2 regions of the Ideonella lacteola genome follow, and region 2 is predicted to be linked to the other one. Evidence: riboswitches for the same ligand, from Rfam matches in the RefSeq annotation. Region 2 holds a riboswitch; the other holds the start of a gene.

Region 1 (6,857 bases), on a different contig from region 2:
ACGACATGGGCGAGGGCCTGGCCGATCACCGGCCCGATGGGCAAGCCAACGGCCGCCAATGGAAGACGCCGCCGCTGTGGGGCACCGGGCTGATCCGCGATGTGAACGGGCACCAGCGTTTGATGCACGATGGGCGCGCCAACGGCGTGCTTGAAGCGGTGCTGTGGCATGGCGGCGAGGCCGAGGCCTCCAAGCAGCAAGTGTTGAAGATGAGCGCTGCCGAGCGGGCTGCGCTGGTCAAGTTCGTGGAGTCGTTGTGATGCGGGCCTCTGTGCTTGTTCGTGCCGGGGCCATCGCGGGTTGCGTGGGCGCCTTGATGCTGAATGCGAGGGCCCAGTCGCCAGCCCCGGCGCCGTCGTCGGCTACTGCTTCGTCGCCTGCGTCGGCTTCTGCCTCCGCTTCAGCACCCGCGTCGTCTGCCTTGCCCTTGGCCCACCCGCAGACCACCGCTTTGGTCGACGGCTTGCTGAAGCAGTGGTACGCACCGGCCGCGCGCCGCTTCGCTGCCGATGGTGAGTCGCTGGTCGAGCGCACCCAGGCCTGGTGTGCCAGCACCACCAAGAACCTGCAGGCCACCAGCCGCGATCCGGCGCTTGAGGCGGCACGCCAGGCCTGGGTGCAGGCGATGGTGTCGTGGACCCGCTTGTCCGCGGTGCAGATCGGCCCGCTGCTCGACCGCCACAGCGACACCCGGCTCGACTTCCAGCCCATGCGGCCTGCGGCACTCGACAAGGTGATCGCCAACCCCAGCGCGCCGGGTGAGTGGGCCATGGACCGGGTCGGCGCGCAGGCGCGTGGCCTGCCGGCGATGGAATACCTGCTGTGGAAGAAGCCTGCTGCACCGCGCACGCCCACCTGCCAATACCTCAGCGTGCTGGCCCGTGACCTGCGAGACGAGGCCGCGGATCTCGACAAGGCGTACGCCGCCGAAGCCAGCGCCACACGCAGCGCCGACGAGGCCGCCGCCTGGTTCAACACCTACATCAACCAGTGGTTGGCGGGCTTGGGCCGCATGCGCTGGCGCGACCTCGAAATGCCGGCACGCAGTTGGGGCATGGAGCAGGCACCACGGGCGGCCAGCGGCCAGACGGCACTGGCCTGGCGCGAACGCTGGGCCGCGTTGCGGGTGGTCACCGCCGGTGGCGCGGGCGCTCCCGAAGGGCTGATTCCGTTGACCAGCTACCTGCGTGCACGCGGCCTGACGGCCTCGGCCGACGCCCTGGCGCGTGACGCCTCGCTGGCCGACAGCGCGCTTCAAAGCGCCACGCCGGCCACGCCGAACGCGCAGTTGCTCGACGCGGCCAAGCGGGTCGACTTCGTCACCCACACGATCGCCCGCGAAGTCTCGACGCAGATGCAGATCCAGCTCGAGTTCTCGGCCGACGACGGCGATTGAACCGGCCCTCGCGATGACATCGGTCGACGCGACGCGGCGGCGCTGGCTGCAGACGCTGGCGCTCACGGGTGTCTTCCCCGCTTGGGGCCTCGCGCGCGCTGCCACCGAGCCCCCGTGGACGCTGGCGCTGGCGTGGAGCGAGCCAGGAGCCAGCGCCACCGCCGAGCGCATCGCCTGCGTTGGCGTGTGGCGCCAGGTCGACGACCGCTTCGAAGTGCTGGCGCGCCGGGTCGTGCCGACCCGGCCGCACGGCGTGGCCAGCTTGCCCACCGGGGATCTGCTGGCCGTGGCGCGCCGACCGGGTCTGTGGCTGCAGCGCTGGTCGCGTGCGGGTGAGCTCACGGGTGAAGCCTGGGCCGAGCCGGGCCGGCACTTCAATGGCCATGTGCTGCCCTCGCCCGACGGCCGGCTGATCTACAGCACGGAGCAGACGCACGACGACGGCGCAGGCTGCGTCGCCTTGCGCGATGCCCGATCGCTGGCCCTGCTGGACGAGTGGCCCACCGGCGGTACCGACACGCACCAGATGTTGCGCGTAGGCGATCGACTGTTCGTGGCCAACGGGGGCGTGCCCACTCGGCCTGAGACCGGGCGCGCCAAGCAGAACCTCAGCGCGATGGACTCGTCGCTCGTCGCGTTCGATCTGCGCACCGGCCAGCGCCGCGGCCCGTGGCGTTTGCCGGATGCGCGCCTGTCCTTGCGCCACCTGGCATGGCACGCGCCCAGCGCCACGCTGGGCATTGCGCTGCAGGCCGAGCACGATGACCCCGCGCAGCGCGCCCGGGCACCCTTGCTGGCCCTGTTCGATGGCGACAGGCTGCAGGTGGTGGAGCCGCCGGCAGAGCAGGCCGCGCTCGGGGGGGGCTACGCGGGCGACATCGCGGCCACGGGGCAAGGCTTCGTGCTCAGCGCGTCGCGCGCGGGGGCCTTGTGGGGCTGGTCTCGCCAGGAGGGCTGGACGACACCGATTCCGCTGGCCGAAGCCTGCGCGCTGGTCACCGCCGGCGCTGCGGGCGCGGAGGGCGCCGTGAGCGCCGTGAGCGCCGTGAGCGCCGTGAGCGCTGTGGAGAGGGTCAATTCACCTTGCGCGTTAGGTTCCGATCGGGCCTGGCTCGGACGGCCGATCGCGCTGCCGCCAGGCTGCAAACCCGACAACCATGCCATCGTGATCTGAGAGCGCGAGAGTTCTTCGCGCACGCCCAAAAACTCTCACGCACTCAGCAAGGATTCGGCCCGCCCGATTGGCAGGGGCGTGCGCTGGATGCGCTGTGGCGCGTCGCCTGCGGTATCGGCTTGACCTTCACTCCGGTATCATCCCGCCGTTGGTGCTCGCGTCGGCCGTCCGGCTGGCGCAGTTCAACGGGAAGCAGGAAGGGTCGCGTCAACTGCCGAGGCAGGACGACAACACCCCAACCTGCGCTGCCCCCGCAACGGTAAGCGGCCAGAAGACTTTCGGGTCTTCAGCCTGTGACACACACCCACTGGATGCGCGACACGCGTCTGGGAAGGGGTCACGGGACCACGCCGCCAGCCCGGATACCGGCCAACAAGGTGGCGTGCTGTCTTCACCGACCGTGCGCTGTGAAGTGCGAGCTGGCGGGGAAGCCGGCGTGCACGCCCGCAGTTCGTTGTTTCCATGTCTTCCTTGCGTTCCCGGCATTGCGCCGCCTTGGCGCTGGCTTGTGCCATGCCCACGCTCACCTCCGCCCAGACCACCACCGCCGTCATCGCGGCCGATGCCGCGACCGGTGATCGCGTCGTCGTCACCGGGGCTCGCGAGCCCACTGCCGCCGATCGCTTGGCCGGTGACCTGGTGCTCATCGATTCCGATCAGATCCGTCAATCCACCGCCGATTCGGTGGAAGACCTGCTGCGCCGCCACGCGGGCGTGCAGGTGTCTCGCAACGGCGGCCCAGGCGCCTCGGCAGGCATCTTCATCCGGGGCTCGAACGTGGGCAACGTGCTGGTGCTGGTCGACGGCGTGCGCGTCGGTTCGGCCACGCTGGGCCAAGTCGAGTTCGAAGGCCTGAGCCTGGGCGCCATCGACCACATCGAAGTGCTGCGCGGCCCCGGCTCCAGCCTTTACGGTGCCGACGGCACCGGCGGCGTCGTGCAGATCTTCACCCGCCGTGGCGAGGGAGCGCCGCAGGGCCTGCTGTCCATCGCCGGCGGCAGCTACGGCGCGGCCGAAGCCAGCGTGAGCGCCCAGGGCCGCTTCGGCGACATCGATGCGGCGGCCTCGTATTCACACGAGCAGCTCGACGGCGTGTCGTCACTCGGCCCGGGCGATCGCTTCGGCAACTACAACCCCGACCGCGACGGCATGCGCCGCGACACCGCCACCGCCCAGATCGGCTGGCGGCCATTGACCGGGCATCGCGTGGGCGTGTCGGTGCTCACCAGCCAGCTCGACTCGCGCTACGACAGCGCCGAGTACCCACCGCCCGACTACGCTCCGGATCCGTCGCCCGATTTCCACGGCAAGCTCGACAACCACAGTGCGGCGCTCGATTACCACGGCACCTGGGGCACAGCGTGGACCGGTGGCGCCCGGCTGTCGACTCAGGAGAGCGACCTGCACAGCGGTGGCAACGACATCGACCGCTACCGCACGCGACGTCAGCAGCTCGACCTGCAGGCCACCTGGCGCCCAGCGCCGGAACACAGCCTGACGCTGGCCTATGAGGGCCTCACCGAGAAAGCCGTGTCGAGCGCATTCGGCGAAGAAAAGCAGCGCGACAACGACGCGCTCGTGCTGGCCTACCTCGGCAGCCTGGGCCCGGTGCAGACGCAGCTGGACCTGCGCCGCGATCAGAACTCGGACTACGACGAGGTCACCACCGGCCGCATCGGCGGCTCGATCAGCGTGGCCCCGGGCTGGCGCGTGCGTGCACTCGCCGGCACCTCGTTTCGTGCGCCCAGCTTCAACGATCTGTACTACCCCGGTTATGGCGTGCCGCCGGGCAACGGCGCGTTCAGCATCCAACCCGAGCGAGGCCGCAGCGTCGAGCTGGGCGTCGAAGGCCGAGGGGAGGGGTACGACCTGTCGTTCACCGTCTACCAGAACCGGCTGCGCGACATGATCGGCTACCAGCCTGATCGCACCCAATGCCCGGCCGATCCGGCGTACGACTTCGGCTGTGCCGCCAACGTGTCGAAGGCGCGCCTGCAAGGGGCGACGCTCGGGGCGGGTGCGCAATGGCGCGAGTGGCAGTTCCGTGCGGGGGTCGACGTGGTCGATGCGAAGAACACCGACACCGGCGAGCGTCTGAACCGCCGCGCCGCGCACCAGTTCACCCTGAGCGCCGACTACACCAGCGGCGAGTGGCGCTTCGGGGCTTCGGTGCTGCAGGTGGGAGCCCGTCCCGATGGCACCGATGGCTACACCCTGCCTCAGGAAACCACGCTCGATCTGAAGGCGCGCTGGCAGTTCGCGCCCGGTTGGGCGATGGACGCGAAGGTGCTCAACGCGACCGACGTCGACCGCGAGCCGGCGCGTGAATACCAGGCTCTGGGGCGCCAGGTGTGGATCGGCGTCAGCTACGCCTTCGGGGTGCGCTGAACCTCGCGCGACCATGCATGAGCTGATCCTCGGTGGCCAGAAGAGCGGCAAGTCGCGTTGCGCCGAGCAGCGCGCGGCCGACTGGCTCGAGCGTGGCCAGACGCGGGAGGCTGCGCTGATCGCCACGGCGCTGCCCGGGGACGGCGAAATGCACGAGCGCATCGCGCGCCACCAGGCCGATCGCCAGCGGCGCGTGCCGCGCCTGGCCACCTACGAGGTGCCCTACGCCTTGCCGCAGGCGCTGCGCGAGTACAGCAGCCCCCGACGACTGTTGGTGGTCGATTGCCTCACGCTGTGGTTGACGCAGCTGCGCATGCCGATGTCCGGCCCGGGGCTGGGTGAAGCAGCTTGGTTGGCCAGGCAGGCTGCGCTGTGCGACGCATTGCGTGCCGCGCCCGGGCCGGTGGTGCTGGTGTCCAACGAAATCTCTTTCGGGCTCGCGCCCATGGGCCGCGAAGCGCGCCGGTTCGTCGATGCGCTGGGCGTCTTGCATCAGCGCGTCGCGGCAGCCTGTGAACGCGTGACCTTGATGGTGGCAGGCATCGAAATGCCGGTGAAGCGGCCATGAACCCACCACGCTGGGATCGACGCGGCTTCTTCTCGCACGTGGCGACTGGCTTCATCGCCTGGCTGGTGGGTTGTCTGCTCGCTTGTCTCATGGTCAGCTGGTGGCCGTCGACCGCGGCGGCGGCCACGTCGATCGTGTTGCGCGACGATGCCGGCGCAGAGCACCGCCTCGCCGCCCCGCCGCAACGCATCATCACCTTGCTGCCTTCGTTGACCGAGGCGGTCAGCGCCCTCGGCGGGACGGCGCGGCTGGTGGGCGTGGACCGCTATTCCAACTGGCCCGAGAGCATCCAGCACCTGCCGCGTCTGGGCGGGCTTGAAGATGCCCAGGTCGAGCGCATCGTCGCGCTCAAGCCCGACGTGGTGCTGGCGGCCAAATCGGCCCGTGTCACCGAGCGGCTGCAGGCGCTGGGCCTGCGCGTGGTGCTGCTCGAATCGCAGACGCATGCCGACGTGCGCCGCACGCTGGGGCTGGTGGCGCAGTTGCTGGGCACCCCGGCGGCCGGTGAGCGCGCATGGGCCGAGATCGAAGCACAGTTCGCTCGTGCAGCGTCGAGGGTGCCGCCGGCTGCACGAGGTCGGAAGGTGTATTTCGAAGTGGCCACCGATCCCTACGCGGCGGGGGCCTCGTCATTCATTGGCGAGACGCTGGTGCGCCTCGGCCTGGGCAATGTGGTGCCGGCCGAGATGGGCCCGTTCCCGCGCCTGAACCCCGAGTTCGTCGTGCGCGCACAGCCGGACATCGTGATGACGTCGAAGACCTCGCTCGACACGATGGCCGAACGCCCGGGTTGGGCCGCGATGACGGCCTTTCAGAGCACGCCCCCGCGGGCCTGCGGTTTCGCCACCGCTCGCTATGAGCTGTTGATCCGGCCGGGCCCCCGCATGGGTGAGGCGGCGCTGGCGCTGGCCGATTGCGTGGCCGGGTTGTCCTGGCCAGGAGGTTCGCCATGACCACCGTGCTCGCACGCCCCTCTGCGGTGGCCGCGCCCGCGAGGCCTGAAGCCGATGCGGCGCGCCGGTGGCGCCTGTTGGCGGTGCTGGCGATGCTGTCGCTGCTGCTCCTGTGGCTGGGCCTGATGGCGGGGCCGTCGGGCTTGTCGTGGTCGGGCTGGCTGGCGGACCTCGGCAGTGACCAGGCGGCGCTCATCGTCGGCGAGATCCGTGCGCCGCGCACCCTCGGGGCCTGGGCCGTGGGCGCCTTGCTCGGCCTGGCCGGCGCGCTCGCGCAGGGCCTGTTCCGCAACCCCCTGGCCGATCCTTACCTGCTGGGCACGGCGGCAGGCGCGGGCCTGGCGGTGGTGTTGGTGCTGGCCGGCGCGTCGCTCGGGG
Region 2 (6,857 bases):
AGATGCGCACCCGGTCGCCCTCGACCGCCTCGATCGTCGGCCCCGGGCTGGAGCCGTTGTAGCCCCAGAGGTTGGCCTTCATGCCCGGCGCGATCTCGCGCACGACCGGCTCGGCCACCAGGTGGAACTCCTTGACGCCGTCTTTCATGCGCCACGGCAGCGACCAGCCATTGAGCGTGACGAGCGGCTGGAAGGGGCGGCCGTTGGCGGGGGGCGGTGGCGGCTGCGTGGCGGCAGAGGTGCTCACCGCCGCCTCGGGCAGCAGCGCCGCTCCGGCGCGGCTCACCCCGGCCGCGCCCAGCAGCGTCGCACCGGCGGCACGGAAGAAATGTCTGCGTTGGTTCATGGTGCTGGTCTTCTTCAATGGCCGGCGGGTGATGCCGACATCGGGGCCTGGCCGGCGCCGACGGCACTGCTGCCCCCTGGCGATCGGCCGGTGAGCGCGGTCTGCAGGTTCGTCTCGGCGATCCAGTAGTCGCGCAGCGCATTCACCGCGCCGACGACGCCGGCGATCTGGTCCTTCGAATCGGCCAGCAGGTCGAAGACGCTGGCGAGCATGCCGTTGTAGCGCAGCAGGTTCTCGTCGGAGATGCGCTTTCGAAGAGGCACCACCTCGTCGCGGTAGTGCCTCGCCAGGTCGTAGGCGGTTCGGTAGGCCGAATACGACTCTCGCACCTCCGAGCGCGCATTCACCGCCACGGCAGCCGTGCGGTTCAGCGCCTGCATGTAGACCGCCTCGGCGCGGGCCGCGCGGGCGCTGCCGAAGTCGAACAAAGGCAGTTCCAGCTCGATCTCATAGCCACGGCTGAGGCTTTCACCGGTGGCGCTCTTGTTCTGGTAGCCCGCGTGGAGCACGTTGACCAGCCGTGTGGCCTTCGTCAACCCGAGCGACCGGGCCGTGGCCTCGGTGGCGCGCTTGGCCATCAGCACGTCCAGGCGCTTGTCGATCGCCGTCTGCTCGGCATCGCGCGGCTCGGCGGGCGCTGCGGGCAGATCGGGTAGCCGCTCGGGAAGGCGAAATTCGAGTTGGTCCCCCGACAAGCCGAGGGCACGCACCAACTGCTCGCGCGCCGCCACCGCCTGGTGCTGGGCGCGTGCGAGCTGCGTCGTGGCGTCCGAGTAGAACGACTGCTCGCGCATCTGGGCCAGCTTGCTGAAGTTGCCGGCCGCCACCATCCGCCGCGCCAGCTCGTTCGAGGCCTCGGCCGCCTGGCGCACCTGCTGGAAATAGCCCACCAGTTGCTGCGCCGTGACCGCCTCATAGAAGGCCCGCCGTGCTTCGGCGGCTGCGCCCACGGTGTCGTAGGCCGCTTGCAACTGGGCCTGCTCGAAGCGCTGCTGTTCGACCTGGCGCGCCAACGGCATCGTGAACACGCTCAGCACGTCGAAGATCACCGCACGATCGATCTCCACCATGCCGTTGCCCGAGAGCCGGCCAAAGCTGAATGATGGATTGGCGATCCGGCCCGCGCGGACCAGATCGGATTCAGCGATCCTCAGCTCGGCGTACCGAGCCTGCAGCTCGCGGCTGTTCAGCAGCGCGATCTCCACCACACTGTCGGCGCTCAGCGGCTGCTGGAGCAGCTCGGCCACTCGCCGATGCGCCGCGTCGACCTGATCGGAGGTCCGTTGGTAGGAGGGCGCGTGACCCACGCGGTCCTTGGCCAATTGATCGACCGCATCGAATCCCCCGTCGGGCGAGAAGGAGGCGCAACCGGCGAGCAAGCTGCCCGCGAGCGCCGTGGCGGTGAGGCGCCTCATCGGTGGCCTCCTGGTGGGTGATGGGGATGTCCGGGCATCGTGTGCATGGGCTGGTGGGCCGGCGGCGCCAATGGGGCGGATCCGGCGGATCCGGCGGGAGCGGCAGGTGTGCCGGGCGCGGCCACCGGCGGCGCGGCCTCTGGCGCGGTGGCCATCGGATGGAGTGCAGCGCGGCCGACGGTGTCGTTCAGGCGGCGCCAGTCGCCCGGGGCCAAGTCTAGAAAGGCGCGGTAGTCGGCGAAGGCCGAGCGGTGGGCCAGAGGCCGCGTGGGCGCCCTCGGGTCTGCCGGGTCAACGCGGCCTTGGGCGAGCGCCAGCAGCGGCAGGCTCGCCGCCATGGCCGCTGCCAGCCGGGAAAGGCTGTGATGCATGGTTCGAAGTCATCCAGTTCACCGGCGCGAGGGGCCGGCCAACGCCCGCGCCGAACGCGCGAGCCCGATCAGGCCTCTCGCGGAGGCCTGGCAGGGTCAGATGCTTCGGGGTGGGCGCTCGGGGCCCTCAGACTGGAAGGTCGGCGCTGGCGCCTGCACGGTGGGGAACACCGCGGCGGCGGGCTCGCGCGGCAGCGGCACCACCGGGGCAGCACTCGGCACGGGAGGCACCGAGCAGCAGGCGGAGCAGAGGTTGCAAGAGTCGGTGCCCGGCGCGCCGTCATGGTGGTGCAACGGGCTGGCAGAACCACCTTCGTGGTGGTGCTCGGGCTGGGCCCCTGCCCCACGGCCTGCATCGTCATGCTGATGGGCATGGTCGTGAGCATCGGCCTCTGTATGGGCCTCGCCATGCGCAGGTGACGCGCCGCCGGCTGCCGGCATGTGGTGCGCAACCACATCGGCGCCCCCATGCGGCGAGCACATCATGGCCGCCGCCATCACGCCCCGCAGGGGGAGCATGGCCGCCAACATCACAAGCAGCAGGACGCGAACGAATCTCACGGCGCAAAGCGTAGCAGATGGATGCCGCCCCTCTTGCAGACAGTCGACGGCCTTTAGTGGCCTGTAACGCTCAAATCGGAAGCGGCTGCCGGCGGGACACGGCACGCACTGCGGCGTTGCGAATGCACGCGATGCCACGAGGCATCGCTGTGCTTCGCGCCTTGCATTGCATACCGTCTCGCACCGCCCTCCACTCCCATTTAAACGTGACAGGCCACCAGCATGGACCTTGCCACTGTCGGAAGGTCAAGCGGGAAAGCGCCGCAGACGCGGTGCCCATGCGCCCGTAGAGTGGCCCCATGCAACACCAACGAACCGCCTTCCCGGCAGCGCTGGCCACGGTCGTGGCGCTGTTCGGGGCCGCGCCCACGCACGCAGCGAAGGGCGACCTCATCGACATCGTCTGGTCGGCCGATGGCAGCTTTGGCCGCGAGGTGCGCGTGGGTGCGGCGCAGTTCGCCGAAGTCTGTGGTCGTCTTCCGGCAGGTGCGGCGGTGGATTGGCGCTTCGAAGCCGGCGCGCCGATGGACTTCAATGTCCACTTCCACGAAGGCCAGACCGTTCGCTATTCGGCCCGCGGCGAGGGTGCCACCCAGTCGCGCGGGACCATCGAGGCCCGCACCGAAGAAGACTACTGCTGGATGTGGACCAATGCCACCACAGAGCCCGCGACCTTGACCTTCATGTTGACGAAGCGCGGTAGATGAAATCTTCGGTCGGCTCCCCGTGGAGTTCGGCGGGTTCTCGACGCATCAACTCGAAGCCGCACTTCTGCAGAACCCGAACCGACGCGGAATTGCGGGTATCGACGGCGGCCCATATCGGCTGCCGCTGAAAGCGCTCCGCGAGCTCGCCCACGAGCCAGGCCAGCGCCTCGGTGGCGAAGCCCTGACCCCAGAACGCAGGAACGATCTTGTAGCCCACCCAGATGAGCCCGTCGGCGAAGCGCGTGGCCTGAAGCGTACCCACGCACCCCGCCAACGGGCTGCGAATCGCCCAGTTCAGCCACACCTCGCCACTGCCCTCAGGTGCGCCAGCGCTGAACTCGCCGTACTCGCGCTGCAACGCCTCCAGCGAGCGGGGCGGTCGCTCGGGAATGAATCGGTACAAGCGCTCGTCGAGCAGATGAGGGTACAGCTCGCTCGCATGCGCCACGCCGAGCCGCTCGCAGGTCCATGCCAGGTGGCGGTCGGTCATGGGTTAGGGCGTGTTCACACTATGCAGCCCCGATGCGTTGCCACCAGAACCGGTCGAGCGCAAGGCGCAAAACGAAGCCGGGGTGCGGCCCCGGCGAGGCTTTGCAACGCCGCGGGCGGCTGGTTCTGGTGGCAACCCTTCGGGAACGGGCCGCCCAGGGCGCATGGCGGCGTTGCCCAACTTGCCCAGGCACCAGCCTGGGCGGCGTCGGGCGCCTTGCCCTGCATCCCTGGACAACCCGTTCGCACGGGGCTGCATAGTGTGAACACGCCCTACGCTCCAGGGGTAGTGGGGCGTAATCGAAGCTTCGCCAACGTACAGCGCCTTCGAGCCCCCAAGGCAGGCTCAAGAGCCCGGGCATCGAACAGGTTTTCATGATCGGGGCATGGTAGCCGCCTATAATTTTTCGGTTTGGTGCTCGTGCCTGGTCTCAAGCCAGGTGCAGTTAAACGGGAATCAGGAAGGGTCGTGCCGACGGATGCGGCCCCAACCTGAGCTGCCCCCGCAACGGTAAGCGGTTGAGGATGAATGCGGCCAGCGCTGCATCGCCCTCGCTTCGAGGCACATACCCACTGGATGCTTGACGTATCTGGGAAGGGTTCTCGGAGCGCACCGCCAGCCCGGATACCGGCCAACGAGTGAGCGCGTTCGCGCGCTTGGTTACAGGTGCCTGCGGGGAAGCGGGAGCCTGGTTGTGTCCGGTGATTCCCATGTTCCATTTCTTGGTGCAGCCTGCGCACCTGTGCCCGCCTGCGGCAACGACCCTGTCCGTCTGCCCTCGCCCGGTACAGGCGCCGTGACCCGCGCGGCGAGGTGCCCGGCGCTGATGGTCAGCGCGCCCGCATCCGGCCAAGGCAAGACGAGCGTGACAGCCGCCATCGCGCGAGCACATGTTCGGCGTGGCCGCCGAGTGCGTGTCTTCAAGACAGGCCCCGACTTCATCGACCCGATGATCCTGGCACGCGCCTGCGGCGCGCCGGTGCACCAGCTCGACCTGTTCATGGGCGGACTGGCGCACTGCCAGAGCCTGCTGCATGCGGCGGCGCAATCGGCCGATCTCGTGCTCGTCGAGGGCGTGATGGGGCTGTTCGACGGCCAACCCAGCAGCGCAGACCTCGCCGCTGCCTTCGGGCTGCCCGTGCTCGCAGTGATCGACGCGAGTGCGATGGCGCAGACCTTTGGTGCGCTGGCGCTGGGCCTGGCCAGCTACAGGGCCGATACGCGGGTGGTCGGCGTCGTGGCCAACCGGGTCGGCAGCCTGGGCCACGCGCGGATGGTGGGCAGCAGCCTGCCCACCAGGCTGCCGCTCGCGGCGGCCTTGCGCCGCGACGCCGAGCTGGCCCTGCCCGAGCGCCACCTCGGGCTCGTGCAGGCGATGGAAATGCCCGAGCTGGATGCCCTGCTCGATCGATGGGCCGACGCTTGGGATGCCGCCGCCACCGCGGCCTTCGAGCCCGAACCGGTGGCCTTCCCCGCCCCGCAGCGCTCGGATGCCGAGCCCATGGCCGATCGACCGCTGGCGGGCACCCGCATCGCCGTGGCGAACGACCACGCGTTCTCGTTCATCTACCCGGCCAACCTCGACGTACTGCGCGACCTCGGCGCCGAGCTCGTGTTCTTCTCGCCCCTGGCCGATGCAAGCCTGCCCGCCTGCGACGCGCTGTGGCTGCCAGGCGGCTATCCCGAGCTGCATGCCGCCGCGTTGTCGCGCCACACGGCGATGCACCACGCCATCGGCCGCCACATCGCCCAGGACAAACCGTTGTTGGCCGAGTGCGGCGGGCTGCTCTACCTGCTCGAGTCATTGACCGACACGCAAGGGCAACGCCACGCGATGGCCGGCGCCCTGCCCGGCCATGCCGTGATGGGCCAGCGCCTGGCAGCGCTGGGCCTGCAGGCGGTTTCACTGCCCGAAGGCGAGCTGCGCGGCCACAGCTTCCACTACTCGACCTTGAGCACCGAGATGCAGCCCGCAGCGCGCGGGCGCCACCCCCACGGCGGCGCCACGGCCGAGGCGGTGTACCGCCAAGGTCGCCTTACCGCGAGCTACATCCACCACTACTTCGCCTCGAATCCGCAGGCCACCGCCGCGCTGTTCCGCCCGACAGGGCGTTGACGCCCCGCCACCCCATGCCCCACACAGACAGCCCCCACTGCGTTTCCCAAGCCGGCACCGTGTGGTTCGTCGGCGCCGGCCCGGGCGACCCCGAGCTCATCACGGTGAAGGGTCGCGATCTGATCGCGCGCGCCGGCGCTGTGCTGTTTGCCGGCTCGCTCGTCAACGAGGCCGCGATGCGCTGGGCGCCCGAGGGCTGCACCATCGCCGACTCGAAAGACATGACGCTGGAGCAGATGGCCGCCTGGCTGATCGAGCAAGCCGGCCGGCACGACACGGTGGTGCGCCTGCAAACCGGCGACCCGGCGCTGTACGGCACCTTGATCGAGGTCGTGCAGCCACTCGATGCGGCGGGCGTGCCGGTGCACGTCGTGCCCGGCGTGTCATCGGCCATGGCCTCGGCCGCGGCGGCGGTCGAGAGCTTCACCCTGCCCGAGCTGACGCAGACGGTGATCTTCACCCGCGTGGCCGGCCGCACGCCCATGCCGGAAGGTGAATCGCTCGAAGCCCTGGCGCGCCATGGCTGCACGATCTGCGTCTTTCTCTCGATCACGCTGCTCGGCAAGGTCGTGCGTGAGTTGATGGCGGGGGGCTGGGCCGAGGACGCGCCCATCCTCGTCGTCCACAAGGCCAGCTGGCCTGGCGAAGAAAAGATCGTGCGCGGCACGCTCGCCGACATCGCACAGCGCTGCCGGGCAGAACGCATCGTGAGCCAGGCCATGATCATCGCGAGCCCCGCACTCGGCGCCCGCCACTGGCCCGAGCTCGCCAAGTCGAAGCTCTACGACGCGCGCTTCACCCATCGGTTCCGGCGTGCCTCGGTGCCGCCCTGCCGCACCTCGGAGACACCC

What was found. A riboswitch is a leader RNA that binds a small molecule or an ion and turns the genes downstream of it on or off. The one in region 2 is predicted to bind cobalamin.
Region 1: it holds a riboswitch for cobalamin, as region 2 does, so the genes downstream of both, AACH06_RS03765 (TonB-dependent receptor domain-containing protein) here and AACH06_RS02815 (cobyrinic acid a,c-diamide synthase CobB) in region 2, are expected to answer to the same signal.

Annotation. Positions count from the first base shown of each region.
Region 1 covers NZ_JBBUTG010000002.1:63,551-70,407, forward strand. Annotated here, with positions in the region: gene AACH06_RS03750 (di-heme oxidoreductase family protein) at 1-260, shown strand, start outside; gene AACH06_RS03755 (imelysin family protein) at 428-1,396, shown strand; gene AACH06_RS03760 (DUF1513 domain-containing protein) at 1,410-2,570, shown strand; cobalamin riboswitch at 2,703-2,958, shown strand; gene AACH06_RS03765 (TonB-dependent receptor domain-containing protein) at 3,033-4,958, shown strand; gene AACH06_RS03770 (bifunctional adenosylcobinamide kinase/adenosylcobinamide-phosphate guanylyltransferase) at 4,972-5,526, shown strand; gene AACH06_RS03775 (ABC transporter substrate-binding protein) at 5,523-6,479, shown strand; gene AACH06_RS03780 (FecCD family ABC transporter permease) at 6,476-6,857, shown strand, end outside.
Region 2 covers NZ_JBBUTG010000001.1:656,951-663,807, reverse strand. Annotated here, with positions in the region: gene AACH06_RS02845 (multicopper oxidase family protein) at 1-346, opposite strand, end outside; gene AACH06_RS02840 (TolC family protein) at 361-1,761, opposite strand; gene AACH06_RS02835 (hypothetical protein) at 1,758-2,132, opposite strand; gene AACH06_RS02830 (hypothetical protein) at 2,229-2,693, opposite strand; gene AACH06_RS02825 (hypothetical protein) at 2,993-3,400, shown strand; gene AACH06_RS02820 (GNAT family N-acetyltransferase) at 3,375-3,890, opposite strand; cobalamin riboswitch at 4,288-4,540, shown strand; gene AACH06_RS02815 (cobyrinic acid a,c-diamide synthase CobB) at 4,717-6,006, shown strand; gene cobM (precorrin-4 C(11)-methyltransferase) at 6,021-6,857, shown strand, end outside.